One region of the Rhodococcus sp. 077-4 genome, then DNA from elsewhere that is predicted to be linked to it. Evidence: riboswitches for the same ligand, from Rfam matches in the RefSeq annotation. Region 1 holds a riboswitch; each other region holds the start of a gene.

Region 1 (10,449 bases):
GGTGTCGTCGACCTCGAGTGAAGGAATCGACGATGAAGAGAATCGGATGGACCGCAGCGTTGGTCCTCGGGACTGGCCTGCTCACTGCCTGCGGATCGGGCGGAGGCGACGCACCGATGGCGACCGTCATCACCGACCGACCCACTCCGATCACGACGGCCGAATCGGCGACATCTGCCGCGCCGAGCACCTCATCGCCCTCGATGACGACGGCCCCGTCCACCACCACAGCATCACCGACCAGTCCTGCTGCAGCACAAGCGAAACCGCAGGATTACGCAGGCAAGGCACCCGGCTGGTACTACTTCTCGAGTCCGAGTGGAAAATTCGAGTGCGGTATCGCCGTCCTCCAATCCTCGATCGCCGGCTGCCACGGATCACTGCCGGATTCGGCACCCGAGGTTCCCGGCAGTGGGGCGTCGGGAACGGCGGTGAAACCCAATGCGGTTCAGCTGATCGCCGGGTCCCCCGCGAAGTTCGAGAGCCTGGGCGACCCCAAGTTCCACCGTTTCGACGGTCCAGCAGCGGCTCTGCCGTACGGCGAGGTGCTGACCGTCCCCGGAAGCGGCTCCACCAACGGTCTTCGGTGCAGCGTCGACGAGCAGACGGGGGTCACGTGCACCGATCAGGTCGGTCATGGTTTCACCGTCTCGGACGAGAGTTTCGACCTTCGCTGACGGCGTCGTTCGCGCGGCAAACTACCAGGCGTAATGTGCTGGGACGGTACGACAATTCCTGCCGTACGGTCTCCCAGCGGCCGACGCCCATGCGCGCGGCCGGAAGGTGCATCACTCATGAATCAGACCTCGGACCGTCACACAGCAAAGGTCATCGGTGTCAGCATCGCCGCAGCTGTGGGTGGATTCCTGTTCGGCTTCGACAGCTCGGTCATCAACGGAGCGGTCGACTCGATCGAAGATCACTTTCTCCTCGGCTCTTTCACCACCGGCTTCGTGGTCGCCATTGCGTTGATCGGATGCGCAGTAGGGGCCTGGTTCGCCGGTAGCCTCGCCGACCGTTGGGGACGCAAGAAAGTCATGGTGCTCGGCTCGGCCCTGTTCACCATCTCCTCGGTGGGTTCGGGGTTTGCGTTCAGTGTCCCCGATCTCATGCTCTGGCGAGTGCTCGGCGGACTCGGTATCGGCATCGCCTCGGTGATCGCACCGGCCTACATCGCCGAGATCGCACCGGCCAAGTGGCGCGGGGCCCTGGCTTCCCTGCAGCAATTGGCCATCACCATCGGTATCTTCGCCGCGCTGCTGTCCGACGCACTTCTCGCCGGTGCCGCGGACGGGGCATCCAACGACCTGTGGTTCGGCGTCGAGGCATGGCGCTGGATGTTCCTGGTCGGCGTATTGCCCGCCCTGGTCTACGGGCTACTGGCCACGTTGATCCCAGAATCCCCGCGTTACCTGGTGGGTCAGCACCTCGACGAAGAAGCAGCCAGAGTCCTCGCCGACATCACCGGCGAGCTGCACCCCGACGAGCGGGTGCACGAGATCCGACTGACACTGCGCAAGGAGTCGCGATCGTCGTTCGCGGATATTCGGGGGCCGAAGTTCGGCCTGCAGCCCATCGTCTGGGTAGGCATCACGATGGCCGTGCTGCAACAGCTGGTCGGCATCAACGCGATCTTCTACTACTCGACGACGCTGTGGCGTTCGGTCGGTTTCAGCGAGGATCAGTCGTTCACGACGTCGGTCATCACCGCAGTGATCAACGTGGTCATGACGTTCGTGGCAATCCTGTTCGTCGACCGAATCGGCAGGCGCAAGCTACTGATGGCGGGCTCGATCGGCATGTTCGGCGGGCTCGTCATGGCGTCGGTGGCGTTCTCGCAAGCGATCGGCAGCGGCGACGACGTGACGTTGCCGGCTCCATGGGGCGCGATCGCCTTGGTCGGTGCCAATCTGTTCGTCATTTTCTTCGCCTCCACCTGGGGTCCGATCATGTGGGTCATGCTCGGTGAGATGTTTCCCAACCGCATGCGAGCCATGGCGCTCGGTATCGGCACCGCTGCCAATTGGATGGCGAATTTCGCTGTCACGCTTGCATTCCCACCGCTGACATCCTCTGTGGGGCTGTGGGTGATCTACGCAGGCTTTGCCCTGTTCGCGGCGCTCTCGTTCTTCTTCGTCAAAGCCAAGATCACGGAGACCAAGGGCATGGAACTCGAAGACATGCTGGGGTGATGCCGGACCGCAGATCCAGGGGCGGCAGCAGCGACACCGAGTGACCGGTGTTACTGTCGCTTTCGTTCTGACACGGGGTGTGTCCGCCGATGCGGATGCTGAGATCAAACCCGCCGAACCTGATGCAGGTAATACTGACGAAGGGATGTCAAGGCGATGACGCCTGTTGTATCTGCGGACCCGGTCCGCTTCACCGATCGTCTGTGGAATGCCTCCGAGGACATTCGACGCGCAATCGACGATCTGGAATTTCTGCAACTACTCGGGGCAGGGACGCTTCCACTCGATACGTTCCGTCGGTACCTCGAACAGGACTCGCTCTACCTCTGCGGATACGTCAAGTCGCTGTCGTTGCTGGCTGCGCACGCACCGAACCCTGTTACCGGGGCATTCTGGGCGAGCGCAGCGGCAAGCGCCATGGACGAAGCCGCCTCGCACGAGGCGATGCTCACCGGTGGAGCGCTCCCGCCGTCGACCCGGACGCCCGAGCCCTCACCGGAATGCCTCGGGTACACGTCCTATCTGACTGCGACGGCGGCGACCGAACCGTATCCAGTTGCGGCAGCGGCAGTTCTACCGTGTTTCTGGATTTATGCCGATATCGGACGCTCTCTCGCCCGCGCTGCGAAGGCGGTTCTCGATCGGGATCCCGACCACCCGTATGCACAGTGGGTGGCCACGTACGACGCACCCGAATTCCACGCCATCGTCGACGCTGCGAAGAATTTCGTCGACGACGCCGCAGCCGCCGCGACTGCGCTGCAGCGCGAGCAGATGATCGACGCCTTCGTCGTGGCATCGAGATACGAATTGATGTTCTGGGACAGTGCTTTACATCCCACCCCATGGCCCCTGGCCGAGAGTGCGGTGTTCGCATGAGAACCACTCGAATCTTCGCGGCGTTGGCGGCCGCCGTCGTTGCCACCACCGGACTGGCGGGATGCTCCGACTCGACGGACTCCGACACCATTCGGTTCGCGCTCGACTGGACGCCGAATACCAATCACACCGGCCTCTACGTCGCGCTACAGGAGGGTTACTTCGCCGATGCGGGCCTGAACGTGGAGATCCTGCCGTACAACAACACGGCGGCCGACACCCTCGTCGATGCAGGTAACGCAGAGTTCGGAATCAGCACCCAGAGCTCGGGGGTTTTCGCCACCTCGGCAGGCGCACAAACGGTCTCGGTTCTCGCGCCGCTGCAGCACTGGGCGACGGGCATCGGAGTTCGCGCCGATCGTGCCGACATTCCGAGCCCCAAAGCATTGGACGGCAAGGTCTACGCCGGCTTCGGCGAGTCGGGCGAGCAGGCCGGTATCAGAAAGGTAATCCAAAACGACGGCGGCACAGGTGAATACGAGACGGTAGTGCTCGGCACCTCGGCGTACGAGGCAGTCTATTCCGGTACCGCCGACTTCACCGTCTCCTACTTCGCATGGGAGGGCATCGAGGCCGAACACAGCGGAACTCCCATGAAGTACTTCGATTACACCGACTACGGGTTCCCCGACGCCTATGCCCTCACGATCAGCGGAAACGAACCCTGGCTCGCGGCGCACCCGGACGAGGCGAAGAAGTTCGTGCAAGCACTCCAGCGCGGCTACCAGCTCGCCGCCGACGATCCCGACAAAGCTGCACAGGATCTGATCGACGCCAATCCGGGAACCTTCACCGACGAATCGCTCGTCTTCGAGAGCCAGCAGATGCTTGCGGCGAACTACATGAAGGACTCCACTGGCGAGGTCGGACGGCAGAGTCTCGACAAGTGGACCGCGTACTCGAAATTCCTCTACGACAGCGGCGTGCTGGCCGATCAAGACGGTGCGCCACTCACCGCAGAGCCGGACTGGTCGACCTACTTCACCAATGACTACCTCGGCGATCGATGAGCCGGTTACCGCTGACCGAGGCACTTACTCGTTCAACGGTATCCGAGCCTCGCTGCGGTGGGCGTGGCCTGCGCTCACCGTCGTCGTTCTGCTGATCGCCGCCTGGCAGGTCTACGTCGAGGTCAGCGGCATCCGGCCGCAGGTGCTGCCGTCCCCCGCCCGCGTGGTCGTCCAGGGTTGGGCGCAGCGCGATGCGATTGCCGAGAACGCCGCGGCGACCCTGCAGGTGACCCTCGTAGGCTTCGCCGTCTCCCTGGCTCTGGCGTGGTTGCTGGCCATCGCCGTGGATTTCTCGCCATGGCTGCGGCGTGCGTTCGTTCCCCTCTTCGTCGTGTCGCAGACTCTTCCGATCATTGCGATCGCGCCCCTGTTGATCATCTGGTTCGGATTCGGCCTGCTGCCCAAGATCCTGGTGATCGCCCTGGCCACGTTCTTCCCGATGGCCATAGGGCTCGTCGAGGGATTCGCTGCCGCCGACCGAGACGCGCGATCTCTACTGGCCAGCATGGGTGCCTCGAGATGGCAACAGTTCACGTACGTGCGGCTACCGTCGGCGCTGCCCAGGTTCTTCACATCGTTGCGAATCGGGATCACCTACGCCGTCGTCGGTGCGCTCTTTGCCGAATATGCCGGGGCCACTGCGGGTCTCGGCATCTACATGAGCCAGCAGAAGAACTCGTTCCGTACCGATCTCGTACTCGCGGCGGTTGTCGTCACGGCGGTGATCAGTGTGCTCCTGTTCGTTTCCACCTTCGTGGTGGAGCGGCTCGTGGCTCCCTGGGCACGCCACGGTTCGGCAGGTCTGCATGTCTGACTCGAGTACCGCCGACACCTGCATCGACGTCCGCGACCTGACGAAGTCGTTCAACGGCAACCCTGTGCTGGACGGCGTTTCGTTCGGAGTGCGCTCCGGTGAGTTCGTATCGATCATCGGCCCCAGCGGTTCCGGCAAGAGCACGGTGTTCAATATGTTGGCCGGTCTCGACACACCCGATTCCGGCTCTGTACGAGTCCCGCCGTGCGCCTACATGCCGCAGAAGGATCTGCTGTTTCCTTGGCGTTCCGTACTGGACAACACCACCCTCGGACTCGAGGTGCAGGGTGTCGCGAAGAAAGAGGCGCGCGCGCGGGCACGCGAATTGTTCCCCGTGTTCGGCCTCGACGGATACGAGTCCGCCAGGCCGTTCGAGCTCTCCGGAGGCATGCGCCAGCGTGCGGCGCTCCTGCGCACCGTTGTGCAGGGCCGGTCGGTAGTTCTACTCGACGAGCCGTTCGGGGCGCTGGATTCGCTGACTCGCAGTGAGATGCAGACGTGGTTGCAGCAGGTTTGGTCGGAGTTTCGGTGGACGATGCTGATGATCACCCACGACATCCGCGAGGCGGTCTATCTGTCCGATCGCGTGATCGTCCTCTCCCCCAGGCCCGCACACGTCCGACGGCAGGTGGAAGTGACGCTGCCCCGCCCACGCCGGCTCGAGATCGTGACGACGCCGCAGTTCGCGGCGATCGAAAAACAGTTGATGGACGTTCTGTCGATCACGTCGACGCTCTGACCGACCCGACGCTCAATCGACGCAGGGGATTCCGCCGTCGCTGTGCACACCCTCGTCGGGGGCAATAGGCAGATCCCCGGTCACGTCCGGTGTGGCGACCTCGAGCGGGGGCGATGCGGTCGCCGTCATCACTCCTGGCGCCTCTGTGATCGGCGGCGACAGTGGTGGTGGTGGTGGTGGTGGGTTGCCGATCAACCGCGCGGTTTCTGCTCTGATGGCGTCGACGTCGACGAGGTTGACGTCCTGGCCGTCCACCGTCTCGTAACCGGTGATCGGCAAGGTGTAGAAGTCGATGTTGCCCTGCAGGACGGCTCCGGCTCCGTTGGCGAGCCTCATCGGATCCAGAGATGCGTCGATCACGATGTCGTTCTTCGTGCCCGCGATCAACGCCCGCAATTCACCGATGTTCGCAAGGACACCCGACGAGCTGAGCTTGGCCATCACACCGGCCACGAATGCCTGCTGGCGTTTGGTTCGGTCCAGATCGCCGTTGTCGAGACCGTGCCGTTGCCGTACGAAGGACAGCGCCTGCGATGCGCTCAGTTCCTGGGCACCCGCCGGAAAGTCGGCACCCGAGTAATTGTCGTGGACAGGGTTGTTCAGGCATACCTGGATCGGCCCGACCGCCGTCGCCACGTCGTAGAAGCCGAGTAGATTCACTTCGGCGAAGTGGTCGATCGGCACGTCGAGCAAATCACGAACCGCGGTCAACGTCGCGCGTCGACCCGCCTCACGTGCTCTTCGCTCCCGCTCGGACGCATCCGAGACACCCGCGTCGAGCAACTGAGTGTCTGCGTCTGCTTTGGCCAGTCCATACGCTTCCTTGATCTTGCGCTTGCCGTATCCGGGGACCTCGACGTAGTCGTCGCGGGGAATCGAGAGTGCCGTCGCGCGGCCGCCGCCTGCCGGAAGATGAACCAGCAGAAGAGTATTGGTGTTGTAGCCTCCGACATCACTGTCGCCCGCGTGCAAAGTGTCGGTGACGAACTCCGCGGGCAGGTCGTTCCCGTCCATGTCCTTTCGGCTGTCGAGTCCGATCAGCAGGATGTTGGTGTCTTCGCCGTTGCCACTCGGATCGTTGTTCGCGATTCCGTCGAGGGCATCGGAGGTGGTCAATCCCGTGGTGGCTTCGCGGTACACCGCGAAGCCGATTCCACTCACCGCGACCGACGCGACCGCAGCAATGGCGATGACGACTCGGCCGACCCGAAGCGCAAGATCGTGCTCACGCGAGGACGTCTCGATGCGATGTCGACCCGATCCGCGAGCACCGCGGGTGATGTGGTCGTCTGGGCCGTTCTGGAGCACCTCGCCAGGCTACTCGGCACCTACCTGGGCAATGCTCCGCCCAATTTCAGAGCGAGATCATCGACGGCCGTCAGCGCAGTCCTCAGACTGGCTCGGGACTGCGGAACAAGCGGTTCGAGCGCGGGCACCCGCCCCGCGAGCGTCAGGTCGACCGGAACGAAATGGACATCCATTCCTAGTGCGACTCCGAGAACCTGCCGCAACTGCGCCGTGGCGTGGTCGGCGGACGCGCCGTCGGAACCAGGGCTGTAATCGTTGCCCCGACTGGTCACCACGACCGCGGGCTTGCCGACGAGGGGTGCGGTGTCACTGTCGAACGGGACGGTGATGCCGGGAACGTGTACGTGATCGATCCACGCCTTCAATGTCGACGGGATCGACCAGTTGTACATCGGCGCTCCGATCAGCACCACATCCGCCGAGATCAGCTCCTCGATCAGTTCGACCTGTAAGGCCTCGGCCGACGCGTCGACGATTTCGTCGGCAGAGCGTAAGTGTGGCGCCCAGTGCAGCGCCGACGTGGGTAGGTGCGGTAGCGGACTCGAGTGGAGGTCTCGATGGATCACGGAATGATCGGTCCCGATGGCATGCCACGCGTCGGAAAAGCGAGCGGTCACCTGGCGGCTGACCGACCGAAGCGGGTCGGCGGACGAATCGAGATGCAACAACTGCGGCACTGAAAGCACTCCTCACATGCTGGGTGTCTCGAGCCTATGCGTTGCCGCGCGGTCGCTCGCTCTTATCCTGGACGAATGGACTTTCGATTCGTCATGCCTGCTCTCGAGTCGCGATCGGCCACCGCTCTCGCTGCGGTCGTACACGAGCGGACCGGCGAAGAAGTCGACGTGAGAATCGCAGGTGCGGACATACCGCTCGACGACGCATCACGTGGTGCAGTTCTCGAACTCCTCACCCAGCTCGCTACCGCCAGGGCGGTGGCCATCGGGACGGTGGACGAGTTACTGACCACTTCGCAAGCCGCCGCGGTGCTCGGAGTTTCCGACACGTATGTCAGACGGCTCGCCGATGCCGGCAATCTTCCGATCGAAATGCGCGGCACACACCGACGATTTCGGCTCGAAGATCTTCTGCGGCACCGCGATCGATTTCGGTGACGGTTCCCGTGACCGTCAACCGGCCTCGCGCTCGAAGTGCTCGGACTGGGCGGCCATCAAATCACGGAACGCCTGCCCGGCTGCCCGCCAGAGCTGTTCCGAGTCGATGTAGTCGACCCCGCGGATTCGGACATCTCCCAGGTACGCGCCGACGTCTACCGACAGCATTCCGATGACCGAGGAGACGTCGGCATCGAGATAGCTCGATTGCGTGTTCTGCAGCTCGCGGAACTGCGCCGAGAAGAACTCCGCCGGGATTCGTCTGTCGACGAACTGCGCGATGAGAAAGAGAAACCGCGACGCGTGAGCGGATGCCGAACGGTAGGACTGTTCCATGGTCAAGACCCCTCCCCGCGGTCGACAGCACCCCTCGCACTGTCGACCGTTGAGCTCACTGATACCCGAACTTCGATGCACGGACGAACTCTCGAACATCGATTCGACCCAGGGGCTAAAACAGGGAGATCGTCCTACCCGCGCAAGATTAATCGGACTTTCGCCCCGTTCTTGCCGGAAAGGACAATTTGGTGAGGACTCACAACAGAGCCGCCACGGTGTCAGGTCTCTCTATTGGAACGACCCCAGCGGGGCACGGTCCGGGGTGTCGAGTTGCCAGAACTGCCAACCGTCACGCTCCTCGACATCTCCGCTGATATGCGTGGCGACGGCACTGGCAGCGACGGACGGATTGTCGAACCGTCGGCCCTCCATCGGTCCGGCGGTGATCTCGAGCCGCTGGGTCTCGGGGTCGTAACGGCCGCTGAGTCGATAGCCCTCACAATCGGCGACCACCCGCACCCGGTTGTCGATCACTTCTTCTTCCACGGCCGCCTTGGCCGACTTACGCGGTGCTTTCACCCGCGGAGTGCGAACCCACGTCTGCTCCGGTCCGACATCGACCGATGTGTCCAACGTGGAGCTCAACCCCAGTAGGTCCCAGCGTTCGCTCCCGTGCAGCACCCGGTCCACCGCGATCGCGTGATGCCCGGTCCTGGTACGGAGGGGCGAATCCTGGACCCACAGGTCGACTTCACCGCGAATATCGGTGGCCATTTCTTCGGAGGAGACCATGTAGAAGCGCGGCTCTTCGTTCGCGAGATCCACGAACACCCAGTACGAGGACCCGGTGTCGTCACTCTCGAGCGACTCGTCCTGCCTGCGTGCCTTCCAGTCTCCGGTCACCTTCGATCGCACTCGAACGATGCACGAGGACGTGCCGTCCATCGACCAGACCTGGACAGGGTTACGGCGCGAGGTCGTCAGCCGCTCTGCCCGTCCACCGCGCTGCGCGACGGTACGAATGAATGCCTTGATTCCACGGTCGGATGTGTCTTCCACGGATTGCCACCTTCAGCCTCGAGAGCGCCCCGTACTTATGAAGAGCGGTGTTGCGACGGGTGGCGCTTGCACGACTCAGTTTCCCTAACCCTACTGCGTCGATGCCTGCTCGAGTAACCGCAGAACACCCACCGGACGACCGCCGGTTACGGTGAGGACACCGAACAGTGCCAGGAGGTACCGCCATGCCGGTGACGATCACTCACAACAGTGCCGACCGCCGGTTCGAGATCTACGTCGACTCGGAGCTGGCGGGCTACTCGGAATACCTGGACTCGGACGGCACCAGAACGTTTCATCACACCGTGACGCTTCCGCAGTTTCGTGGCCGGGGACTCGCTGCTCGACTCACCGCACACGCCCTCGACGACACCAGCACGCAGAGACTTCGCGTAGTCCCTGCGTGCTGGTTCGTTCGCGACTTCATCGCATCAGCAGGCGATCGCTACTCGCATCTGGTCGTGCGCTGATAGTCAGCGACGGGACGAGACCGTGCCCTTGTGAAGATCGGACTCGGCGATGACTACGTCCCCGCTGGGTGGTGCGTCGTCAACCACTCCTGAATCGGTTGAATTGCCTTCGTTTACAGTCGGTTTCGCAGCTCGCTCAGCCGCAACTCGACGCCGTTCGTAGTTCTGCACACCACGCGCGACACGTTGTCGATGTTCGTTCAGGATTTGTTCGTAGTGATACATCTGTTCTCCTACAGCAAGAATGGACACCGAACACAGAACAGCGCTGTGCGGCGAGGTATTGGGGCGGTGACGACATCGGCTAGGCCAGAACGGACCGATTCGGCCGAAGGTCTACTCAGAGAGCATGATCGGCGGCAGAGGAAAACCGTGTGCCGAGGATCCGACGGTATGCGCAATTCGATTGTGCTGTCATTGTCCACCTCCACGGTCTCTGCAACGTGCCTGTGAAGACGATCATGCACGGACGCAACTCCGAACTCCAACGAATTAAATTCCACGAGCGCGACTCATGGGTCGCAATCCACCAATGCGCTTGCCGTAGCAGCTATTTCGCGAACAGGTCTCCGACCACGGTCGCG
Region 2 (10,449 bases), on a different contig from region 1:
CGGTACCCTCGACGCCGAATTGCGCACCAGGGGTTTCCAGTTGGACGTGCACTCCTTCGATCACAGCCCCGACGTCGCGCCGCCACCGCTGCCCGACGCGCGGTTGTTGGTGATCATGGGTTCGCCCGACGCCGCGTACGACGACACGCTGACGTGGCTCGCGCCGGAAATCGCGTACGTGCAGGAGGCGATCGACGCGCAGGTCCCCATTCTGGGAGTGTGTTTCGGTGGCCAACTGCTCGCACGCGTGCTCGGCGGGTCGGTGCGTAGATCCGAACGTCCCGAGTACGGCTTCGTCGACGTCGACACCTCCGATCCCGACCTCATCCCCCCTGGACCGTGGATGGAGTTCCACGGCGACACTTTCACCGCTCCCTCGCAGGCCACGGTGATCGCCCGAAACGAGTCGGCGCAGCAGGCGTTCGTTCTCGGGCCGCACCTCGGGCTGCAGTTCCACCCCGAAATCGACCTCGATACCTACGACGCGTGGGCAGCGGCGTGGGACCGCGACGGCGTCGAACATGCGGCGGACATCGACGAGATCAGACGCGCCATCGCCGACGCCGAACCTGCAGCTCGGGTGCGTTGCTCGGCTCTGCTGGACGGCTTTCTGGCCCGATCCTCGGCGGTGCCCCGGTAGGGTCGAACGATGACCGAGGCCAGGCCCAGCAACTTCAGCGATCACCAACTCGGCATCTACGCCGCCGGGATGTTCGCCCAGCAGACACCGCCGATCACCACCAACCTGGCGCGGCTGGAGGATCAGGCTGCCGAGAAGCTCTCGCCCGAGGCGCTGGGCTACATCGTCGCCAGTGCGGGCAGTGGCTCGACGGCTCGTGCGAACCGGGCGGCCTTCGACAGGTGGGCCATCACGCCGCGGATGCTGCGCAGCTCGGCTGCCCGCGATCACGCGTGCACCGTGCTCGGCACCGACATGCCCGCTCCGCTGATGATCGCTCCCGTCGGTATTCAGACGCTCGCGCACCCCGACGGGGAGCTCGCCACCGTCCGCGCCGCCGCGGAACTCGGTGTGCCGTACATCCATTCGACGCAGGCCTCGCATTCGTTCGAGCAGATCGCCGAGGCGGGCGGCGACGCTCCGCGCTGGTACCAGCTGTACTGGCCGACGGACGAGTCGGTGTTGCTGAGCTTTCTGCAGCGCGCGAAGGATTCCGGATTCTCCACGCTGGTGCTGACCCTCGACACGACGATGCTGGGTTGGCGGCCGGCCGATCTGGACCGCGGCTACCTTCCGTTCCTCGCCAACCTCGGAATCGAGAACTACCTGACCGATCCGGCGTTCCAAGCCGGCCTGGCGCAGTCGGTCGAGGACAATCCTGTTGCCGCAGCGATGCATTGGGCGCAGATGTTCCCCAACCCGGGTCTGTCGTGGAAGAACCTGGCGTTTCTGCGTGAGCACTGGAGTGGCCCGATCGTGCTCAAGGGAATCTGCACCGTGGGTGACGCCCGAGAAGCTGCCGCGCACGGGGTGGACGGTATCGTCGTCTCCAACCACGGCGGACGCCAAATCGACGGGGCCAGAGCCTCACTCGACGCATTGCCGTCCATCGTCGACGCAGTGGGCGACCAACTGACCGTTCTCTTCGACTCGGGTGTGCGGACCGGAGCCGACATGGCCAAGGCCCTGGCCCTCGGAGCGGATGCGGTGTTGCTCGGCCGGCCGTTCCTGTACGGTCTCGCGCTCGGCGGGCAAGAAGGCGTGTCGCACGTATTACGTTGTCTGCTGGCGGAATTCGATTTGGTGACCAGCCTGTCCGGCCATACCGGTGCGGGCGAGCTCGGCCGCGACTCGATCATGGAGTCCTGATGGAGTGGACGAAGCACGCCATCTGGTGGCACCTGTATCCGCTCGGATTCACCGGTGCGCCGGTGCACGGATGGGACGGCGAATCCCAAGCGGATCTGCATCGGCTGAACAGAATCGAGAAATGGCTCGACTACGCACTCGAGCTCGGGGCCTCGGGCATCGCCCTCGGGCCGATCTTCGAGTCCGAGAAGCACGGCTACGACACGGTCGACTACTTCCACGTCGACGGCAGGCTCGGCACCGACGAGGACATCGATGCGCTGATCGCCGCCGCGCACTCCCGCGGCCTGAAGATCATGTTCGACGGTGTCTTCAACCATGTGGCACAGAGCTTTCCGAAGTTCCGGCAGGCCCTGGACGAAGGCCCGAACTCCGAGGCCGCAGGATGGTTCCACCTCGACTTCTCCGGCGAGAAGCCGACACACCGCAACTTCGAAGGGCATGACGAACTCGTCGCGCTCGACCACGAGAGTGCGCATGTGCAGCAGTACGTCGTGGATGTGCTCTCGCATTGGCTCGAACGAGGCGTCGACGCCTGGAGGCTCGACGCGGCCTATGCGGTGTCGCCACGCTTCTGGTCGGCAGTGCTGCCGAAGGTTCGCGAAAAGCACCCGGACGCATACTTTCTGGGCGAGGTCATTCACGGCGACTACGACCGAATCGTCTCGGCCTCCACACTGGACTCGGTGACCCAGTACGAACTGTGGAAGGCAATCTGGAGTGGTCTGAGCGAGCAGAATTTCTTCGAGCTCTCCCACGCGCTCGAGCGGCACAACGGCTGGCTCGACGCGTTCGTGCCCGCCACCTTCGTCGGTAATCATGACGTCAATCGCATCGCCAGCGTCATCGAGGACGAGCGACATCTGGTGCACGCGTTGGTGGTTCTGTTCACCGTGGGCGGTATGCCGATGATCTACTACGGCGACGAGCAGGCTTTCCGCGGCGTCAAAGAGGATCGCGTCGGCGGCGACGACGAGGTGCGGCCCGAGTACCCCGACACCTCCGACGACCTCGCGCCGTACGGCTGGCCGGTTTTCCGAATTCACCAGGAGCTGATCGGGTTACGGCGTCGCAACCCGTGGTTGTATTCCGCGCGCACCGAGACTCTCGAGCTCACCAACACCGCGCTGCTCTACCGCGCACACGCGGACGGCAACTCGTTGACGGTCGCGCTCAACCTCGGCGACGATGCCATCGACTATCCGGTCGAGGGCAGCGAAGTATTGGCCGGTGAGGCATACCTGAACGGCGGGCGGCTGAGCGTTCCGTCGCACGGCTGGGCCGTCATCGGCTGAGAGCTCGGGCTGCCTTCGCGCGGTCGAAGAATGCCATCAGGTGAGGTAGCTGCTCGTCGGTCACGGTGAGGTTCACTCGGTCGCCGTTGTAGTGAATACCGCCATCGGGTGTACGTAGACCCACGACGACCTTGGTGCCGCCTCGCTTGGGCTTCGCGTCGACTCCGAGATGGTCTACGTGCCAGCGGCATCGACCGCCGGAGGCAACGGTCACCGCAGCGTCGAAGACCTCGACGATGCGGTGGTCGAGAACGAAGATGACGTTCTCGTCGAAGCGATACTCCAGGTAGACGCGTTCGGTCATCTCGGCACAGTAACTCGTCATGATCGTATTCGGGAATCTACCGCTCGCCCTAGAGAGCGGTAGCGACGGCAATGCAACCCCGGTCTCGGAAGTGATCGGTACAGTCGACCGCGACACGGGGTGCCCGACAGGGCTGAGAACACACCCGTCGAACCTGCTCTGGTTAGGACCAGCGAAGGGAATGTCGTGACGTTTCGGTATTTCCTGTCCCTCGCGACGGTCCCGACCTCGAACGAGAGGCGAGGCGTATGAGATTCGACGAGCAGACAGTGTTGGTCACCGGCGGAGGACGCGGACTGGGAGCAGCGATCGCCGCTGCCTTCTCCGGTCAAGGCGCACGCGTGGTGATCGACTACCGCAACAGCCGTGATGCTGCGGAGGCGCTGGCCGCCAGGCTCGGTGACAACGCGATTGCGGTGCAGGGCGACGTGACCGACGAGGGTGACGTAGCCGGGCTGTTCGACACCGCACGAACACATTTCGGCACCCCGATCACCACCGTCGTCAACAACGCGCTGGCGGACTTCTCGTTCGACGGAGATGCGCGGCCCAAAGCAGACACCATCACCTGGGATCGGTTCGACGCACAGCTGCGCGGCAGCGTCCGAGCAGCGTTGCTCACCACCCAGGCGGCCTTGCCGGGAATGCGCGAGGCAGGATTCGGTCGCATCATCAACGTGGGCACCAACTTGTTCCAGAATCCGGTGGTGCCGTACCACGATTACACGGCGTCCAAGGCCGCACTGCTCTCGTTGACACGCACCCTCTCCGCCGACCTGGGCGCAGACAACATCACCGTCAACATGGTCTCGGGCGGACTGCTGCGCACCACCGATGCCAGTGCCGCGACCCCGCCCGAGGTGTTCGACTTCATCGCAGCCTCGACCCCGCTGCAACGCGTCACCACCCCCGAGGAATTCGCCGACGCGCTGTTGTTCTTCGCCTCTCCGTGGGCACGGTCGGTGACCGGCCAGAACCTCGTCGTCGACGGCGGCCTGGTCAAGGACTGACATGCACCTCAACGCTTTTCTCTACGGTTGCGGCCACCACAGCGCGGCGTGGCGTCATCCCGATTCACGCGTCGAGGACCTGGGCAACATCTCGTACTACGAGGAACTCGCGCAACTAGCCGAACGAGGGAAGTTCGATGCGGTGTTCTTCGCCGACGGACACTCGGTACGCGACCCCGCCGGGGCAGGCAACTGGTTCCTCGAGCCGATCACAGCGTTGTCGGCCATGGCCAGGGCCACGACGCACATAGGTCTGGTCACCACGGTGTCGTCGACGTTCTACACCCCGTTCCACGCCGCCCGCATGCTGGCGTCCCTCGATCACATCAGTGGTGGCCGGGCCGGCTGGAACGTCGTCACCTCCATGTTCGACGCCGAAGCACGCAATCACGGGATGGACTCCATCCCGGCTCGTGACGAGCGTTATGCGCGTGCCGAGGAGTTCGTCGATACGGCTCTGGCACTGTGGGATTCGTGGGACGCCGACGCGTTGACACTCGATCGCGGCGGCAACTACGCAGACCCGGCGAAGGTGCATTCGATCGACCACGACGGCACACACTTTCGCGTGGACGGGCCGTTGACGGTACCGCGGTCACCGCAGGGCAGGCCCGTTCTGTTTCAGGCCGGGGCGTCGGGTCCGGGTCGTGATCTCGCGGCGAAGTACGCGGAGGCGATCTACGCGGTTGCCTACGATCTCGTTGCAGCGCAGCGCTATTACGAGGACGTGAAATCCAGAATCGATCATGCTGGTCGCGAGAGCGCCGCGGTGGGCATCATGCCAGGCCTGGTGACCTACGTCGGCTCGACCATGGAGGAAGCCCGCCGAAAGAAGTCCGAGCTCGATGCACTGCTGCCCACCGAGCAGTCGCTGGCCATGCTGTCTACCTTCACCGGGCAGGACTGCGCCGCTTGGGAACTCGACGCTCCGGTGCCGCCTTTACCCCCGGCGGCGGAGTTCACCGGACCGCAGGGCCGATACGAGACGATCCTGCGCATCGTGGAGAAGGACGAACCCACTGTGCGGGCGCTGCTCGGTACCCTCTCTGCGGGCGGCGGGCACGCCACCATGATCGGAACACCGGAGTCCATCGCCGACGAGATGCAGTCGTGGATCGGGCGCGGTGCCGACGGCTTCAACCTGATGTGTCCGCGTTACCCCGATTCTCTCGCGGACTTCGTGGACCACGTGGTCCCGATCCTGCAGCAGCGCAGCATCTTTCGCACAGACTACACCGAGTCGACGCTCCGCGGGCACCTGGCTCACTGAGTGGCCGGCCCGAAGACTCCCCGATCGACGAATGCAACCAGAGCGTCGAGGCCATCGTCGGAAGGGCCCTGCCACAGCCGGGCGAAGTTCTCCGCCGCACCGCCTATCAGCATCGCGGTGGTGGCAGGGGATGCAGGTAGCTCGACCCCCGCCTTCTCGAAGGCGGTGAGTCGGGAGACCCACGGCTCGAATTGAACCTGCGTGAATCGTTGTACTCGCTCCGCGAAATCGGGACTCACCAGCGCGGCGTCGCGGAGGGCGTCGATCACCACTCGATGCCGAGTGAGCAACTGCCAGAACACCTCCACGTGAGGACGCATCGTGGGGCGTTCGCGAGCCGTCGGATCCTGTGTGGCGACAATGACGTCAGCGTCCTCCCCGATCTGCTCGGCGAGCGCCAAGAGCAGTTCGTCCTTGCCTGCGTAGTGGTTGTAGAACGAGCCAGCCGCACGGCCCGCTTGTCGCGTGATGTCGACGATCTTGGTGTTGAGGTAGCCGGAACGGGCGAAGACGACGCGCGCTGCGTTCTCCAGCTCGATTCGGGTCTGCTCGGCCTGCTGGGCCCGCGTCGCGTTGGGCATCGACGCTCCTTCCCTGTTGACACCTGTACTGTCACGATACACACTGAATAACGATTCAGTGAATATGTATTCGTCGAAGGAGTGGCCATGCGAGCAGCAGTTCTGTCCGAATTCGGGGTGCCGAGGTACACCGACCACGAGAGCCCGGTCCCGGCCGAAGGTCTGGAGGTGATCGACGTTGCGGCCGCGACGCTCAATGCCGTCGATATCGCCATCGCATCGGGAGCGCATTACCTCAGCCCCAAGAACTTGCCGACAGTGAGCGGTATCGAAGGCGCAGGTACGGCTGCGGATGGCCGCCGCGTCTATTTCTCCCTACCCGTCTCGCCGTACGGTTCGATGGCCGAGCAGGCGCTGGTGCCGACGGGCTTGCTCATCGAACTACCCGATGGACTGGACTTCGCGGCGGCGGCAACCCTCGGCAATGCCGGACTTGCCGCGCTGATGCCTCTCACGCACGGCGGCAGACTCGTCGCCGGAGAGAACGTCGTGATCCTCGGTGGGACTGGAGTGGTCGGTCGCCTCGCCGTTCAGGCTGCCCGCCTACTCGGCGCGGGATCGGTCACCGTCGTCGGGCGCGACGAGGCCGCGCTCGAATCCACTCGCGAGCTCGGTGCCACGGCGACGGTCGCCATCGGTGACAGAAGCGTCGACGAGTTGCGCGACGCGATCCGACAGGCCTCCTCCGGCGCGGACGTCATCATCGACTACACATGGGGCACAGTGGCTCTGGCGGCGCTGCAGGCCGGAAATCGGCTCGTTCGCCTGGTGCAGATCGGTGATCGGGCCGGAGCGGAAATGACCGTGCCGGCGCAATTGATGCGATCGCTCGGCGCAAGCGTTCAGGGCTTCATGCCGATCCACTACGGGCCCGGCGCAGTGCAGCAGTCGTATCGCACGCTGACCGAATGGGCTGCAGCCGGCGAGATCGCCGTGCAGTACGAGACCGTACCGCTGGCCGAGGTGGCGGATGCGTGGGAGCGAGCCCCGCGCACCCGTCACAAGCTGGTACTGGTTCCCTGAGTGTGCCTCGCGTCCAGCGAGTCGATGAATTCTCTTGTCAATCGGGCGATGTCATCGGCATGTGAGATCGGCGACCAATGTCCGGCTGGAATGTCGTTGCGCGTCAGGTCCTTCACCCACTTGCCGGTGTCGTCGTAGTGGTACGGGCGCACCGCGACGTCCTCAGTGTTGACGATGAGGTGCACCGGGATGTCGATGTACCGATCCCGCGGATTGGTCAGCAGCGGAATGATGTTGGCCCGGTACAGATTTGTGCCGTTGGTTGCGTCCGACCACAGCGTGGGGTTCTGGGTGACGAGCTTCGGGTCCACTCCCGAGAATTCCTGGAGGAATGCCGGCCAGCCCTTGGCGAACTGTCGCTTGATCCGCAGGGTCGACAAGCCCGGGATGTGGAAGGTGACGGTGTACCACGAGGCCCGCGTCTGGGCGAGCACCTGTTTGATGCCTGCCAGGGTCGGGCGACGTAGGCGCGACTGAGACCACTTGCCGAGATGGTCGAGGTTGGGTCCCGAAATCGAAGTGTAGGAACGGATTCGATCCTTCGCCTGCGGTTGCGCGGCGGCCTCCCACACCTCGACTGCGCCCCAGTCGTGGGCGAGCACATGGACCGGAGCGTCGGGGCTGACGGCGTCGGCGACCGCGTAGAAGTCCGAGGCCAACCGCGCCAGCTTGTACGCCGACTGCTCGGCGGGAATCGAGCTCTCGCCGGCACCGCGGGAGTCGTAGCTGATCACCCGAAAGTGGTCCTCCAGCTGCGGCACGATGTGGCTCCACAGCTCGTGGGTATCCGGCCACCCGTGGACGAGGACGATGGGGTCGCCGTCGGGGTTGCCGCTCTCGAATACCGCCAACCGGATTCCCTCGTTGACGACCGTCGTACGAACCGCTTTGCTGCTCAACAGTTTTCCGTTCTATAGATCGAGGACGAGACGTGCGCTGCGTGCACGGGAGACGCAGATGAGCATGTGATCGCGCTGCTCCTCGGGAGTCAGCCGGGTCTCGAGGTGCTCGGGCTCACCGGACAGCACCCGAACCTTGCAGGTGCCACAGAACCCCTGCTGGCACGAGTACGCGACGTTGGGCTTCTGGGTCCTGACCGCAGTGAGCACGGATGCGTCGGCGGCGACGTCGAGCACGGCACCGGTGCTGATCAGCTGCACCTCGAACGGTGTGCCGTCGAGAATGGGCGGCGGTCCGAAGCGCTCGAAATGCAATGCGGTAGCGCGGCACTGGCGAAAGTCACGGCGGACGGCGTCGAGCATGGGGGTGGGGCCGCAGCAATAGACGGCACCTCCCGCGCTCGCGCGCGCGAGCAGCTCACCCTCGGCGGGGTAGCCGTGCACGTCGTCGGTGCGGATGAACACGCGGTCGGATTCCCAGCTCTCGATCTCGTCCAGGAATGGCATCGTCTCGCGGGATCGACCGCAATACACGAAGTGCCAGTCCATGCCGATAATCCGTGCGGCCCGAACCATCGCGATGATGGGGGTGATGCCGATGCCACCTGCGATGAACAGCGCACTGCCCTCGCCGACGAAAGGGAAACCGTTGCGGGGACCGCGGACGGTCACCTCGGTGCCCGGCTCCAGCCCGTGCATCTCGATGGAACCGCCTGCGCCGTCGGGGATTCGGCGCACCGCGATGCGATAGGAACTGCGATCGGACGGGTTGCCGCACAGTGAATACTGCCGACGACGCCCCGAGGGTAGGTGCAGATCCAGATGGCAACCGGGATGCCAGATGGGCAGCTGATCCCCCGTCGGCGACGCCAGGGTGAGGGCAGCGACGTTGTCGTCCTCGGCGATGATCTCGCGCTCGGTGACGACCAATTTCATTGCGGAATCGGGATTGTGGCCTGCGACGGCATCGTTGTACTCCGCACTGGCAGCGGCATGCATGTACCCGTTGAGGAACGTGCCGAGCACCTGCATCGAGCGGTCGGGTCGCCCGCGTCCGCGCAGATCCGGCGGCGCATCCTTGGGGAGGAACCGCGGGACGCGTCGTGAGGTGAGTTTCACCGTGCCGCAGCCTGCGCGGCAGGCGAGGACGCGAGGTACCGGACAGCCTGGGCGGTAGAGCCTTCCTGGCTCGGGTGGTACGACTTCTTGAGGTACCGCGACATGCTGCGAGCGACGTGCGACAGTGCGGGAAGGGTGCCGCGTTTCACGGACTTCCTCCACAGCGCCGAGCGAGGCTTGCGTACGGACTTCGGTGCGGTCGCCAGCTCCGGGTCGTTCTTCATCAGGAAGATGATCCCGCGCATCCAGATGTACGCCATCAGGGGCACGACAACTACGAAGGTGCGCAGCCGACGTACCTCGCGCTTGTCGAAGTATCGGAGCGTGTCGTACGCGACCGAGCGGTGCTCGACCTCTTCGGCACCGTGCCAGCGCAGCAGATCGAGCATGGTGGGGTGGATGCCTGCACGATCGAGACCGTCGGCGTTGAGTACCCAGTCGCCGAGGAACGCGGTCACGTGCTCGATGGCAGCGATCAGAGCCAGGCGCTCGACCAGGTTGTTCTTGGATCGCAGGCTCGTCACGGAATCGGATCCGAGCACCTTGCCGAAGGCCCATTCCATCTGGTCGGTGAAGGGCTTGGGGTCGAGGCCCTTGGCCTCGAGGTGCACCAGTACGCCGGTGTGCGCCTCGGCGTGGACGGCCTCCTGGCCGATGAAGCCGATGACGTCGTCGCGGAGCTTCTCGTCGTCGATGTAGGGCAGTGCTTCTTTGAACGTGTCGACGAACCAGTGCTCACCGGCGGGCAGCAGCAGATGCAGCACGTTCAGGACGTGCGTGGTGTACGGATCGCCTGGCACCCAATGCATCGGCAGGTCGGTCCAGTCGAACTTCACGTTCCTGGCCTGCAGCATCACTTCACCGGGATCCGACGCGACGGTGTTCCGTTCGTTCATCGAGTCCACCTCCTCAACATCCGCTGTGTGGCCGATGCCACAGTGCGCGCTTTAGTATAAACATCAGTTACATGTAAAAGGAACTGCGTCGGCGTCGCCGGGAGTGAAGCCTGCGGAACGACAGTGGAGCAATGAGAGACTTCTACGATGACCGACCCCTCCCCAGCGGCTGTTCCCCCGAGCAGCGTCCCCGTCGCCTGGCCTGCCGAATGGCCCGCCGAGAT
Region 3 (10,449 bases), on a different contig from region 1:
CAACCCCGACAACACCCACACCGAGCGATCGATGTTGGACCGCAATTCGCGTCGGGCATTCTCGATTCCGTCGACCAGGACGCTGTCCAGTGCGGTGAACGCTGCGGCCGAATCGGATTCGCCGGTCCCGGTGGCGATGGCGACCGCGCCGTTGAAATCGCCGACCTCGAGCGCGGAATCGATCCGCGAGTGCGAGGTGGACCACGTGCTCAGAGCATCGATCACCGCCGCGTCGCCCTGGAACATCTCCGTCAGTCGAGAGACGTTGGCGTCGAACGACTGTCCGTAGTCCTGGCTGCCGCCGCGGCGGGCGAGATCGAGTGTCTCGTCTGCTCTGGCCTGCTGCGCGAGGATGAAACCCGTCGTGTAGGACTTCAGCGGAGACACTCCACGGTCGATCGCGTGATCGGTGGCGATCGAGGAGATCAGTCCCACCACCAGCATCCAACCGAGAAGTCCGGCGACAGCGACTGTGGCAGAAAGGATTCCGACGTTCAACGTCCGACGCGTAGTCCGTGACAGGTACCACTGCGCCGCACCGGTCATCAGCAACAGGAACACCAGCGAGCCGATCGCGAACAGTGGGGGACTGGTGAAGCGCTCCTGATCGGCCGACACACGCGACGCCTGCTCGGTGTACAGCTTCTCGGCCAGCGGCAGCAAACTGGTCTGCATCATCGTCGACGCCTCACCGAGATACGCCGCGCCCACCGGATTTCCGCTGCGATTGTTGGCTCGCGCCGTCTCGACCAGACCGCTGTACACCGGCAGCCCGGCGGCGATCTGAGTCAGCACTGCGCTGGTGGCCGCGTCGTTCTCGGTCACTCCGGCCGAGGCCGCGATCAACTCCGACGATGCCTCCCCGAGCGCCTGCGAGTATCGCTCGCGTACCTCGGGCGGCTCGAGTCCGCCGGCGATGAATGCCGTCGCCGCAGCCGCATCGGCCACCGACAGTGCCCCGTACAGATTCTGTGCCGAGTTGGCGAACGGCTCGGTCCGCACCAGCAGGGTGCCCAGAGTGTCGACCCGTTCGGTCACGGCCGTCGATGCGAGATTGCCGACCGTCAAGGCCAACACCACCAGAGCCGTTCCCATCGCGACCAATCGCGCAGGCGTCGAGCGCATCGTGTATCGAACCGGTGGCTTGCCTGCAGTGGCACCGACGTGCGTAGCCGTTGTCGGGGGGACGGCAGCGGAGGGGGTAATGCCGGCCGCGATCACGCTCCCGAGCATATAAGCAGGCGGACCGTACTGCAGCCACTACAGCTCACTGACTACCGGCAGATGATTCACCTAGGCTGGTGAGCATGCGTGGTGACGGGGACGGCTGGGTGATCGGCGAGGACGGCACTCGGCACTGGGGAAAGCACGGTGCCGCGGGACTGCTGCTGCGTGCCCCGTCCGACGCACGCGAACCGATGGTGCTGTTGCAGCATCGCGCGCTGTGGAGCCACCAGGGCGGAACGTGGGCATTACCCGGCGGAGCCCGTGATTCCCATGAGAGCACCGCGCACGCGGCCGTTCGCGAAGCACACGAGGAAGCCGGAATCGCGGCCGAACAACTGTGTGTGCGCAGCGAGCGTGTCACCGCGAGCGTCGAGAGCGGCTGGTCGTACACCACCGTCATCGCCGATACCGATCATCCGTTGGCCACCGTGCCCAACGGTGAGAGCACCGAACTGCGCTGGGTACCGGAATCGATCGTCGCCGAACTCCCACTGCACCCCGGGTTCGCGTCCAGCTGGCCGTCGCTGCGCACAGTTCCGCTGCGGGTGCTGCTCGACACCGCCAATGTGCTGGGCTCGCGGCCGAACAGCTGGTGGAAGGACCGCGCCGGATCCACCGCTGCCTTGCTGACCTCGCTCGCTCAGACGCTGCCGCGCACCGTCGAACTGCCCAGCGGCCAGTACGGCTGGCTCACGCGCATCGAGGCCGTGCTCGAAGGCCAGGCCCGTGACGCGCAGGTGGACGATCCGCGCATCCCGGTCATCGTCGCCGACGGCAGTGGCGACGACACCCTCGCCGACCAGGCCAATCTCGACGGCGATCTGACTGCGCTCGTCACGGCCGACCGCGGACTACGTGACCGGTTGCCGGAATCGGTGCAGGTCCTGACGCCGTCCGCAGTACTGGGTTGGCTCTAGGCCTGCAGCGCCTGCACCAACTCGCGAGCCGCAGCCTGCGGGTCCCTGGCCTCGGTGATTGCTCGGACCACCACGATGCGATCGGCACCGGCCGCCCGAACCTGATCCACATTGGTCGCGTCGACGCCGCCGATGGCGAACCACGGCCGTTCCGGGAGCGCGTCCGCAGTGGCCCGCAGAGACTCGAGTCCCGCCGCAGTTCGATTGGGCTTGGTGGGCGTCGGCCACACCGGCCCGACGGCGAAGTAGTCGACGCCGTCCTCGATCGCGGCGAGCGAGGACTGTGCGCGATTCTGCGTCGACCGCCCGATCACCACGTCCGGGCCCAGAATCTGTCGTGCGTAGTGCACCGGTAGATCGCCCTGACCCAGATGCAGTACGTCGGCACCCGAGGCCAACGCCAGATCCGCGCGATCGTTGACCGCCAGCAGTGCACCGTGCCGCTTGGTCGCAGCGAGCAGGACCGCCAGCGCGGCGAGCTCGTCCTTGGCTTCGAGGGGACCGAACTCACGCTCACCGGCGGAGTTCTTGTCGCGCAGCTGAATGATGTCGACGCCACCGGACAACGCGGCCTCGGCGAACTGCGCGAGGTCGCCCTTGTCGCGCCTGGCATCGGTACACAGGTACAGGCGAGCGGACGCAAGACGCTCACGGGGACTCTGGTTGCGGGCGGTCTGAGATGGATGCACGAAACGAACTGTATTCTCATGGAGGCCGTAAAACGAAGATTGATCGCGGGAGTCCCAGGGTTCGTGGGGCTGAGAGTGGGTTCGCCGCCCTTACCGTCAATACCTGAACCCGATCATGCGGGCGCAGGGAGTGAGGAATCGCGTGCACATCGTTGTGATCGGCGGAGGCGTCATCGGGTTGTCGACGGCGCTGCGCCTGGCCGACGACGGTCACCGGGTCGTCCTTCACGACCCGGCTCTGGGAAAGGGCGCATCCTGGGTTGCCGGCGGGATGTTGGCTCCGCTGTCCGAGGGCTGGCCTGGCGAACACGAATTGCTGCATCTGGGTGCTGCGTCGTTGGCGCGCTGGCCGGAATTTGCCCGACGCCTCCCCGGTCCCTCGGTGTTCTCCGCGACCGGATCGGTGACAGTGGCCCTCGACTCCGCCGATGCCGCCGATCTGCGAACGATCGCCGAATGGGTAGGCGAACAGGGCCACGAGCTCGAGATTCTGGGACGAGCGCAGCTACGCGAGCTCGAACCTGCTCTGGCGCAGAACATTCGGCTCGGACTGCTCGCTCCGACCGAACTGTCCGTCGACAATCGAGCACTGGTTGCCGCGCTCGAGCAGGCGTGTCTCGACGCGGGAGTGGAGTTCTCCACGGAGTCGGTCGACACCATCCCCGACGCCGACCAGGTGGTTCTGGCTGCCGGTGCGCAGTCGGCCGCGCTGTGGCCATCTCTTCCGGTCCGGCCGGTCAAGGGCGAGATCCTCAGGCTGCGCAGGCGGCCGAGCGCAGCGCCACCGCCACACCGCACCGTCCGAGGAACCGTGCACGGACGTGCGATCTACCTGGTACCGCGCGGCGACGGATTGGTCGTCGGCGCAACACAATACGAATCCGGCCACGACACCCAAGTCACCGTCGCCGGGGTACGAGACCTGATAGCCGACGCCGAACGGCTCATGCCGAGCATCGGCGAATACGAACTCCACGAGACCGCTGCCGGACTGCGGCCGATGAGCCCGGACGGACTACCCCTGATCGGCAGGCTGTCTCCGACGGTGATTGTCGCGACCGGTCACGGCCGCAACGGGATTCTGCTGGCCCCCATCACCGCCGACGCGGTCGCCGCGCTGGTTTCCGGCGACACCCTGACCGAGGCGAAAGCGGCTGCACCTCAGAGATTCTCGCAGATCGAAAGGACACCATGACACAGGTCGCGATCGGAATCACCGTCAACGGTGAAGACCACCTGCTCACCGAGGACATGACCATGCAGCAACTGCTCGAGTTCCTGGGCATGCCGGAGAAGGGCATCGCCGTCGCCGTCGACGGCGCGGTGCTGCCCAAGAGCCGATGGAACACCACCGGAGTCGAAAAAGGTTGGACCATCGACGTTCTCACGGCCGTTCAAGGTGGTTGAGAGCATGACGGCTGAAAGTACTGGTCGTTCCGCAGGCTCCACTCCTGGCCTGACGATCGCCGGCCGCACCTTCACCTCCCGGCTCATCACCGGCACCGGGGGAGCGGCGAATCTTGCGGTACTCGAGGACGCACTCGTCGCATCCGGAACCGAACTGACCACCGTCGCGATGCGTCGCGTCGACGCCGCCGGTGGGACGGGTGTGCTGGATCTGCTGCGACGCTTGAACATCGCCCCGTTGCCGAACACCGCGGGCTGCCGTGGCGCGGCCGAGGCAGTTCTCACCGCGCAACTCGGCCGTGAGGCACTCGAGACCGACTGGGTGAAACTCGAAGTGATCGCCGACGAGCGAACCCTGCTGCCCGACGCCATCGAACTGGTCAAGGCTGCAGAGCAACTCGTGGACGACGGCTTCCAGGTGCTGCCGTACACCACCGACGACCCGGTATTGGCCAAGCGTCTCGAGGACATCGGCTGCGTGGCCGTCATGCCGCTCGGCTCACCCATCGGCACCGGCCTGGGCATCGCCAACCCCCACAACATCGAGATGATCGTCGACGCCGCGTCGGTGCCGGTGATCCTCGACGCGGGCATCGGCACGGCCAGCGACGCCACTCTCGCGATGGAACTCGGCTGCGACGCAGTGCTGCTCGCGACCGCAGTGACCCGCGCGAAAGATCCCGCGCTGATGGCGTCGGCGATGCGGAATGCGGTGGAGGCGGGATACCAGGCCCGACATGCGGGCCGAATCCCGAAGCGATTCTGGGCGCAGGCCAGCTCGCCCATGTGAGTGGCTGCGTCGGCGGCGCAGCACGCAAACGCGCGCGCATGTGCTGAACGCGCGCGGATCAGTGGCGGATACGAGGGCGAATCCGTGCGCACCTGACGAACGCGCGCGCGTTTGCAACCGCAGGCCGCCGATGCCGCCTGCTGTCTCAGGGTGTGTGTCATCCGAAAGGATGATGCTTGTCGCGACTGTGGGTCGATGTGCTGACGGGTGTCGATCGGGGACAGTTGTCCCATGATCGAAGTGACAGGACTGACCAAGCAATACGGCGCGGTGACGGCGGTCGACAACCTCACCTTCACCATCAAACCCGGCATCGTGACCGGCTTCCTCGGCCCCAACGGCGCAGGCAAGTCCACCACGATGCGGATGATCCTCGGTCTCGACCGTCCCACCTCGGGAACGGCGACCATCGAGGGCAAGAGCTACAGCGAACTGAAGCAACCACTGCGTACCGTCGGCGCTCTGCTCGACGCCAAGTGGGTGCATCCCAACCGTTCTGCGCGTGCGCACCTCGAGTGGATGGCCGCCTCCAACGGCATCCCGAAGTCGCGCGTCGACGAGGTGCTGCGGCTGGTCGGCCTCAGCGATGTCGCGAAGAAGAATGCCGGCGGATTCTCGCTCGGTATGTCGCAGCGGCTCGGCCTTGCAGGCGCGTTGCTCGGCGACCCGAAGGTGTTGCTGTTCGACGAGCCGGTCAACGGCCTCGACCCGGAAGGCATCGTCTGGATTCGAAAGTTCATGCAGCGGCTGGCAGCCGAGGGTCGAACCGTTCTGGTCTCGAGCCACCTGCTCTCCGAGATGGCGCAGACAGCAGAGCATCTCATCGTCATCGGACGCGGCAAGCTGATCTCCGATTCCACGGTGCAGGAATTCATCGACCACGCATCCGAAGCCTCGGTGCGAGTACGCAGCCCGCAGCTCGACGGCCTCCGCAAGGCCCTGACCACAGCCGGTCTCACCGTGCGTGAGCCGGACAGGACCGACGAACTGCAGCCCTCGCTGGTTGTGCTGAACTCGAGCACCGACGCAATCGGCGACATCGCAGGCCGTGCCGGAATCACACTGCACGAGTTGGCCTCTCAGCGAGGTTCGCTCGAGGAAGCATTCATGAAACTGACCGGAGACACAGTGCAGTACCACGGCGAAGAAACCAATTCTCAGCAAGCGATGGGCGGTGCACTCTGATGGGCGTCTTGGCAGCAGAGAGAATCAAATTCACCTCGACCAAATCACCGTGGTGGTGCAGCGCGATCATCGTGGTGCTCGGTCTCGGGTTCGCGGCCATTCTGGGTTGGGCTGCGAAGTCGGCCCTGAGCCTCGACGCGCCCGAGGGCATTCCACCCACGACCGCCGCCGATGTCGTCGGGGTCGGAGTCGGCACGTTCGGTGCCATGGTGCTGATGATCCTGGCCGCGTTGACCGTGACCAGCGAATACCGGTTCGGCATCATTCGCACCACGTTCCAGGCGGTGACCAACAGGGGATCGGTTCTGGGAGCCAAGGCACTGCTGGTGGGCGTTTACGGTGCAATCCTGTCGTTCGCGCTCGCGGTGGTCGGGCTCGTCATCGCCAAGGGTCTGGCAGGCGAGCAGGCGGGCGTATTGCTCGGATTCGACGTGGACGGTACGTGGCGCGTCCTGTACGGCACGGCCATCCTGGCATTCGTTCAGGTCGTTCTCGCGATCGGCGTCGGCGCTCTCGTTCGACAGTCGGCCGGTGCGATCGCGATCCTGCTGCTGTGGCCGCTGCTGATCGAGAACCTGGTCGGCCTCATTCCGAACGTCGGGGCGAAGATCCAGGCGTTCCTGCCGTTCCTGAATGCCAATCACTTCCTCGGCTCCGATGGCGGAATCGACTTCCACTGGGGTCCGATCGGCAGTCTGATCTACTTCGTCGCGTTCACAGCGGTGATCTTCGGCGCAGCAGTGTTCGTCGTCAATCGTCGGGACGCCTGACGCCGCTCGCCGGTAGGGTGTCCGCTATGCGGAAATCCTTGCTTGCAGGTAGCGCCGTCACCGTCTTGATTCTGGCCGGTTGCTCGTCCACCTCTGGTACAGGGGACGAGGAACCGGCCAGAGTTTTCGCGACACCCGACGGGCCCGGCCTGTCCGAAGCCGTCACCGAGGACGCTTTGGTAGGACACCTCGAGGAACTGGAAGCCATTGCCGCCGCACACGACGGAAACCGCGCGGCCGGCACCGCCGGATACGACGCGAGTGTCGATTACGTTGTCTCGCAACTCGAATCGGCTGGATTCGAGGTGACCACCCCGGAGTTCGAGTTCGAGACCTTCGATGCGCAGACGCAGATCCTGAAATCGGGCGGCACCGAGATTCCGGTCTTCGCGCTCAGCTATTCGCCGACCACCACCGCCGAGGGCATCACCGCACGCGTCGTCGGTGCTCCCGCAAATGCAGACGGTTGCGAGGCAACCGATTACGCCGGTCTCGATCTGGCCGGGGCCGTCGCCGTCGTGCCACGCGGAGTGTGCCCGTTCGGTGTGAAACAGACCGTCGCAGCAGAACTGGGTGCGGCGGCAGCGATCATCGTCAACAACGAGCCGGGACCGCTGGATTCGGGGACACTCGGCGACCCCGAGACCGCGAAGATACCGACCGGCGGAGTGAGCCAGGAGGACGGCGCAGCCGTGCTGGCCGCACCCGAGGTGACGCTCACGCTCGTCACCGAGACCGACAAGACCAAGAGCCGCAACATCATTGCGCAGACCACCACCGGATCCACCGAGAACGTGGTGGTCACCGGCGCGCACCTCGACAGCGTCCCCGAGGGCCCCGGCATCAACGACAACGGAACCGGTACGGCGGCAGTACTCGAAACCGCACTGCAGATGGGTAGTGCCCCCGAGGTGACCAACGCGGTGCGCTTCGCCTTCTGGGGCGCAGAGGAGAGCGGGCTCGTGGGCTCCACCAAATACGTCGAGGGCCTCTCCGACGAGGACAAGCGAAACATCGCGCTGTACTTGAACTTCGACATGATCGGCTCGCACAACGCCGGGTACCTCGCCTACGACGGAGACGATTCCGACAAGGTGGGTGAGCCTGCAGGACCGGCCGGATCCGACGCCATCGAGCGCACCTTCGTCGAGCGACTTGCCGCCGATGGTGTCGCCGTCGACGGTACCGATTTCGACGGCCGTTCGGACTACGGCCCGTTCATCGAGGTCGGCATCCCGGCCGGTGGTGTCTTCAGCGGCGCGGACGAGAACAAGACCGCTGAGCAGGCCGAGAAGTGGGGCGGTACCGCGGATCAGACCTTCGACGAGAATTACCACACCGATCAGGACACGTTGGCGAATGTCGACCGCGCCGCGCTCGCGAAGAACGGTGCAGCCGTGGCCTACGGCATCGGCATCTACGCGCAGTCGGTGGAGGGCCCCAACGGGGTCCCGGTCGGTGCCGAGCGCGAGGCCGCACGGGCCGAAGGGTAACGAAAGTATGTGTAACCGTCAGTTACGCTCGATGCTGTGAACGCTGTCGTCTCGTCGGTCGTGGACTGGGTCCGCACCACCAACCGAGCGCCCGCGGTGGTCGGGGCGGTTCGGCGGGTGCGTCGCGCGCTACCCGGTGACCCCACGTTCGGCGATCCCATGTCGATCGACGGTCCAGGACGGGCACTGGCCGTTGCCCGAGTGGCCGACAGGTTCCTGGCTGCCAACGGACTCGACGACGAACCGGGCGCGTCCCGCGAAGTGGGGCTGGGCGCGCTCCAGGTCTGGCAGGCGATTCTCGAACGTGCAGGCCGTGGCCGCGGGGAACAGGACGTCACCATCGTGTTCACCGACCTCGTCGGGTTCTCGTCGTGGTCGCTCCGCGCCGGTGACACCGCCACCCTGACCTTGCTCCGCAAGGTGTCCAAAGCCATCGAACCCGAGGTCGCGTTCCGAGGCGGCCACGTCGTCAAGAGGCTGGGCGACGGCATCATGGCCGTCTTCGTCGACGCGGGCAAGGCCGTCGACGCAGTATTCGCGGCACGCGAGGCATTGAAGGGCGTCGACGTCGACGGCTACACCCCCACGATGCGCGTCGGAATCCACACCGGCAGCCCGCGTCAGGTGGGATCGGACTGGCTCGGTGTGGACGTCACCGTCGCCGCCCGAGTGATGCAGACCGGCGGAAACGGCAACGTGATGATCTCAGCGACGGCGCTCGAGGCGGTCCCGCCGGAGGTGCTCGACGCCCTGCACGTGGTGTCCAAGCCCTATCGCCGCAGCTTCTTCGCTCCGAAGATCAAGGGCGCGCCCGACGACCTACGCATCCTCCGACTCGTGCAGTCGCCACAGCGGTGAGACCGGGCCGTGGCCCGCGCCCAGGTCGTAGGACGCGGCCAAGCAGCGGGTGACCCACTCCTTGCCGAACGCCACCGCGTCGGGCATGGAGTATCCGTGCGCCAATGCCGACGCGATCGATGCGGCGAGGGTGTCGCCGCCGCCGTGATCGTTGCCGGTGTCGATACGTTCGCTGGTGAACTCGTGGAAGGTGTCGCCGTCGAACAACAGATCGGTGCTGTGCGTCGACGTACGCAGATGACCGCCTTTGACCAGGGCCCACTGCGCGCCCAGGCCGTGCAGTGCCTCGGCGGCGCGTCGCGCGCTCGCGTCGTCGACCACGTCGATGCCGGTGATGAGCCGAACCTCGTCGAGGTTGGGGGTCACCAGCGACGCAATCGGGAACAGTGTGTGGCGGATGGCGTCGATGGCCTCGGCATGAAGGAGCGGATCACCGTGCATCGAGGCACACACCGGGTCGACGACCAGCGGCACCGGTCGGTCACGGCCGATCCCGACCTCGGTGCAGACGGTCGTGACCGCTTCGATGATCGCCGTGGAGGCCAGCATTCCGGTCTTCGCTGCGCCGACGCCGATGTCGGAGACGACCGAACGAACCTGGGCCGCGACGATCTCGGGCGGGATCTCGTGAAAGCCCGTCACGCCGACGGTGTTCTGAACCGTCACCGCCGCGACGGCAACACATGCGTGGACGCCCAACATGGCCATCGTGCGACTGTCCGCCTGGATTCCGGCACCGCCGCCGGAGTCGGTTCCGGCGATCGTCAGCGCACGGACGGGAGTCTCGCCGTTGGGCGTGAGCGGTAGGAACTTCACGAGAGACGACAGTACCGGCGGGCCGCGATCGGCAGGGTCTCGGCAGGCGAGACGCCGAAGGTGAATTTTGGCAAAAACATGGTGACACTTTGAATGTTGTTGTATCACAACGGCGCACGGGGACACTTATGAGCTGTACCAGCATTCCTGTCGGGTTCCAGCGAGAAACCTACGCATCCGAAGGTTTGTTGGTAGAAAAGGTGACAGGGCCACCGCGCGCATGTTTAATAGTGGTGCACGTCACAAAATATTTCATTCGTTCACCACTCGACACACAGCGAAGGAGGCGTCCCATGC

Evidence for each region. A riboswitch is a leader RNA that binds a small molecule or an ion and turns the genes downstream of it on or off. The one in region 1 is predicted to bind thiamine pyrophosphate.
Region 2: it holds a riboswitch for thiamine pyrophosphate, as region 1 does, so the genes downstream of both, ACNEOT_RS01015 (3-oxoacyl-ACP reductase) here and ACNEOT_RS24520 (TenA family protein) in region 1, are expected to answer to the same signal.
Region 3: it holds a riboswitch for thiamine pyrophosphate, as region 1 does, so the genes downstream of both, thiO (glycine oxidase ThiO) here and ACNEOT_RS24520 (TenA family protein) in region 1, are expected to answer to the same signal.

What each region holds. Positions count from the first base shown of each region.
Region 1 is NZ_JAJPWC010000008.1:619-11,067, reverse strand. It holds gene ACNEOT_RS24530 (hypothetical protein) at 33-677, shown strand; gene ACNEOT_RS24525 (sugar porter family MFS transporter) at 795-2,192, shown strand; TPP riboswitch at 2,256-2,355, shown strand; gene ACNEOT_RS24520 (TenA family protein) at 2,349-3,071, shown strand; gene ACNEOT_RS24515 (ABC transporter substrate-binding protein) at 3,068-4,081, shown strand; gene ACNEOT_RS24510 (ABC transporter permease) at 4,059-4,895, shown strand; gene ACNEOT_RS24505 (ABC transporter ATP-binding protein) at 4,888-5,634, shown strand; gene ACNEOT_RS24500 (LCP family protein) at 5,647-6,942, opposite strand; gene ACNEOT_RS24495 (FMN-dependent NADH-azoreductase) at 6,963-7,619, opposite strand; gene ACNEOT_RS24490 (helix-turn-helix domain-containing protein) at 7,695-8,057, shown strand; gene ACNEOT_RS24485 (homoserine dehydrogenase) at 8,073-8,393, opposite strand; gene ACNEOT_RS24480 (hypothetical protein) at 8,625-9,395, opposite strand; gene ACNEOT_RS24475 (GNAT family N-acetyltransferase) at 9,581-9,865, shown strand.
Region 2 is NZ_JAJPWC010000001.1:204,646-215,094, reverse strand. It holds gene ACNEOT_RS01035 (type 1 glutamine amidotransferase) at 1-640, shown strand, start outside; gene ACNEOT_RS01030 (lactate 2-monooxygenase) at 650-1,828, shown strand; gene ACNEOT_RS01025 (alpha-amylase family glycosyl hydrolase) at 1,828-3,123, shown strand; gene ACNEOT_RS01020 (hypothetical protein) at 3,113-3,427, opposite strand; TPP riboswitch at 3,534-3,626, shown strand; gene ACNEOT_RS01015 (3-oxoacyl-ACP reductase) at 3,676-4,437, shown strand; gene ACNEOT_RS01010 (LLM class flavin-dependent oxidoreductase) at 4,439-5,707, shown strand; gene ACNEOT_RS01005 (TetR/AcrR family transcriptional regulator) at 5,701-6,288, opposite strand; gene ACNEOT_RS01000 (quinone oxidoreductase family protein) at 6,376-7,311, shown strand; gene ACNEOT_RS00995 (alpha/beta fold hydrolase) at 7,287-8,210, opposite strand; gene ACNEOT_RS00990 (PDR/VanB family oxidoreductase) at 8,223-9,329, opposite strand; gene ACNEOT_RS00985 (metal-dependent hydrolase) at 9,326-10,225, opposite strand; gene ACNEOT_RS00980 (hypothetical protein) at 10,373-10,449, shown strand, end outside.
Region 3 is NZ_JAJPWC010000001.1:1,350,562-1,361,010, forward strand. It holds gene ACNEOT_RS06600 (hypothetical protein) at 1-1,221, opposite strand, end outside; gene ACNEOT_RS06605 (NUDIX hydrolase) at 1,308-2,144, shown strand; gene thiE (thiamine phosphate synthase) at 2,141-2,833, opposite strand; TPP riboswitch at 2,869-2,980, shown strand; gene thiO (glycine oxidase ThiO) at 2,949-4,028, shown strand; gene thiS (sulfur carrier protein ThiS) at 4,025-4,240, shown strand; gene ACNEOT_RS06625 (thiazole synthase) at 4,245-5,030, shown strand; gene ACNEOT_RS06630 (ABC transporter ATP-binding protein) at 5,262-6,215, shown strand; gene ACNEOT_RS06635 (ABC transporter permease) at 6,215-6,985, shown strand; gene ACNEOT_RS06640 (M20/M25/M40 family metallo-hydrolase) at 7,012-8,478, shown strand; gene ACNEOT_RS06645 (adenylate/guanylate cyclase domain-containing protein) at 8,515-9,336, shown strand; gene thiD (bifunctional hydroxymethylpyrimidine kinase/phosphomethylpyrimidine kinase) at 9,298-10,152, opposite strand; gene ACNEOT_RS06655 (GNAT family N-acetyltransferase) at 10,446-10,449, shown strand, end outside.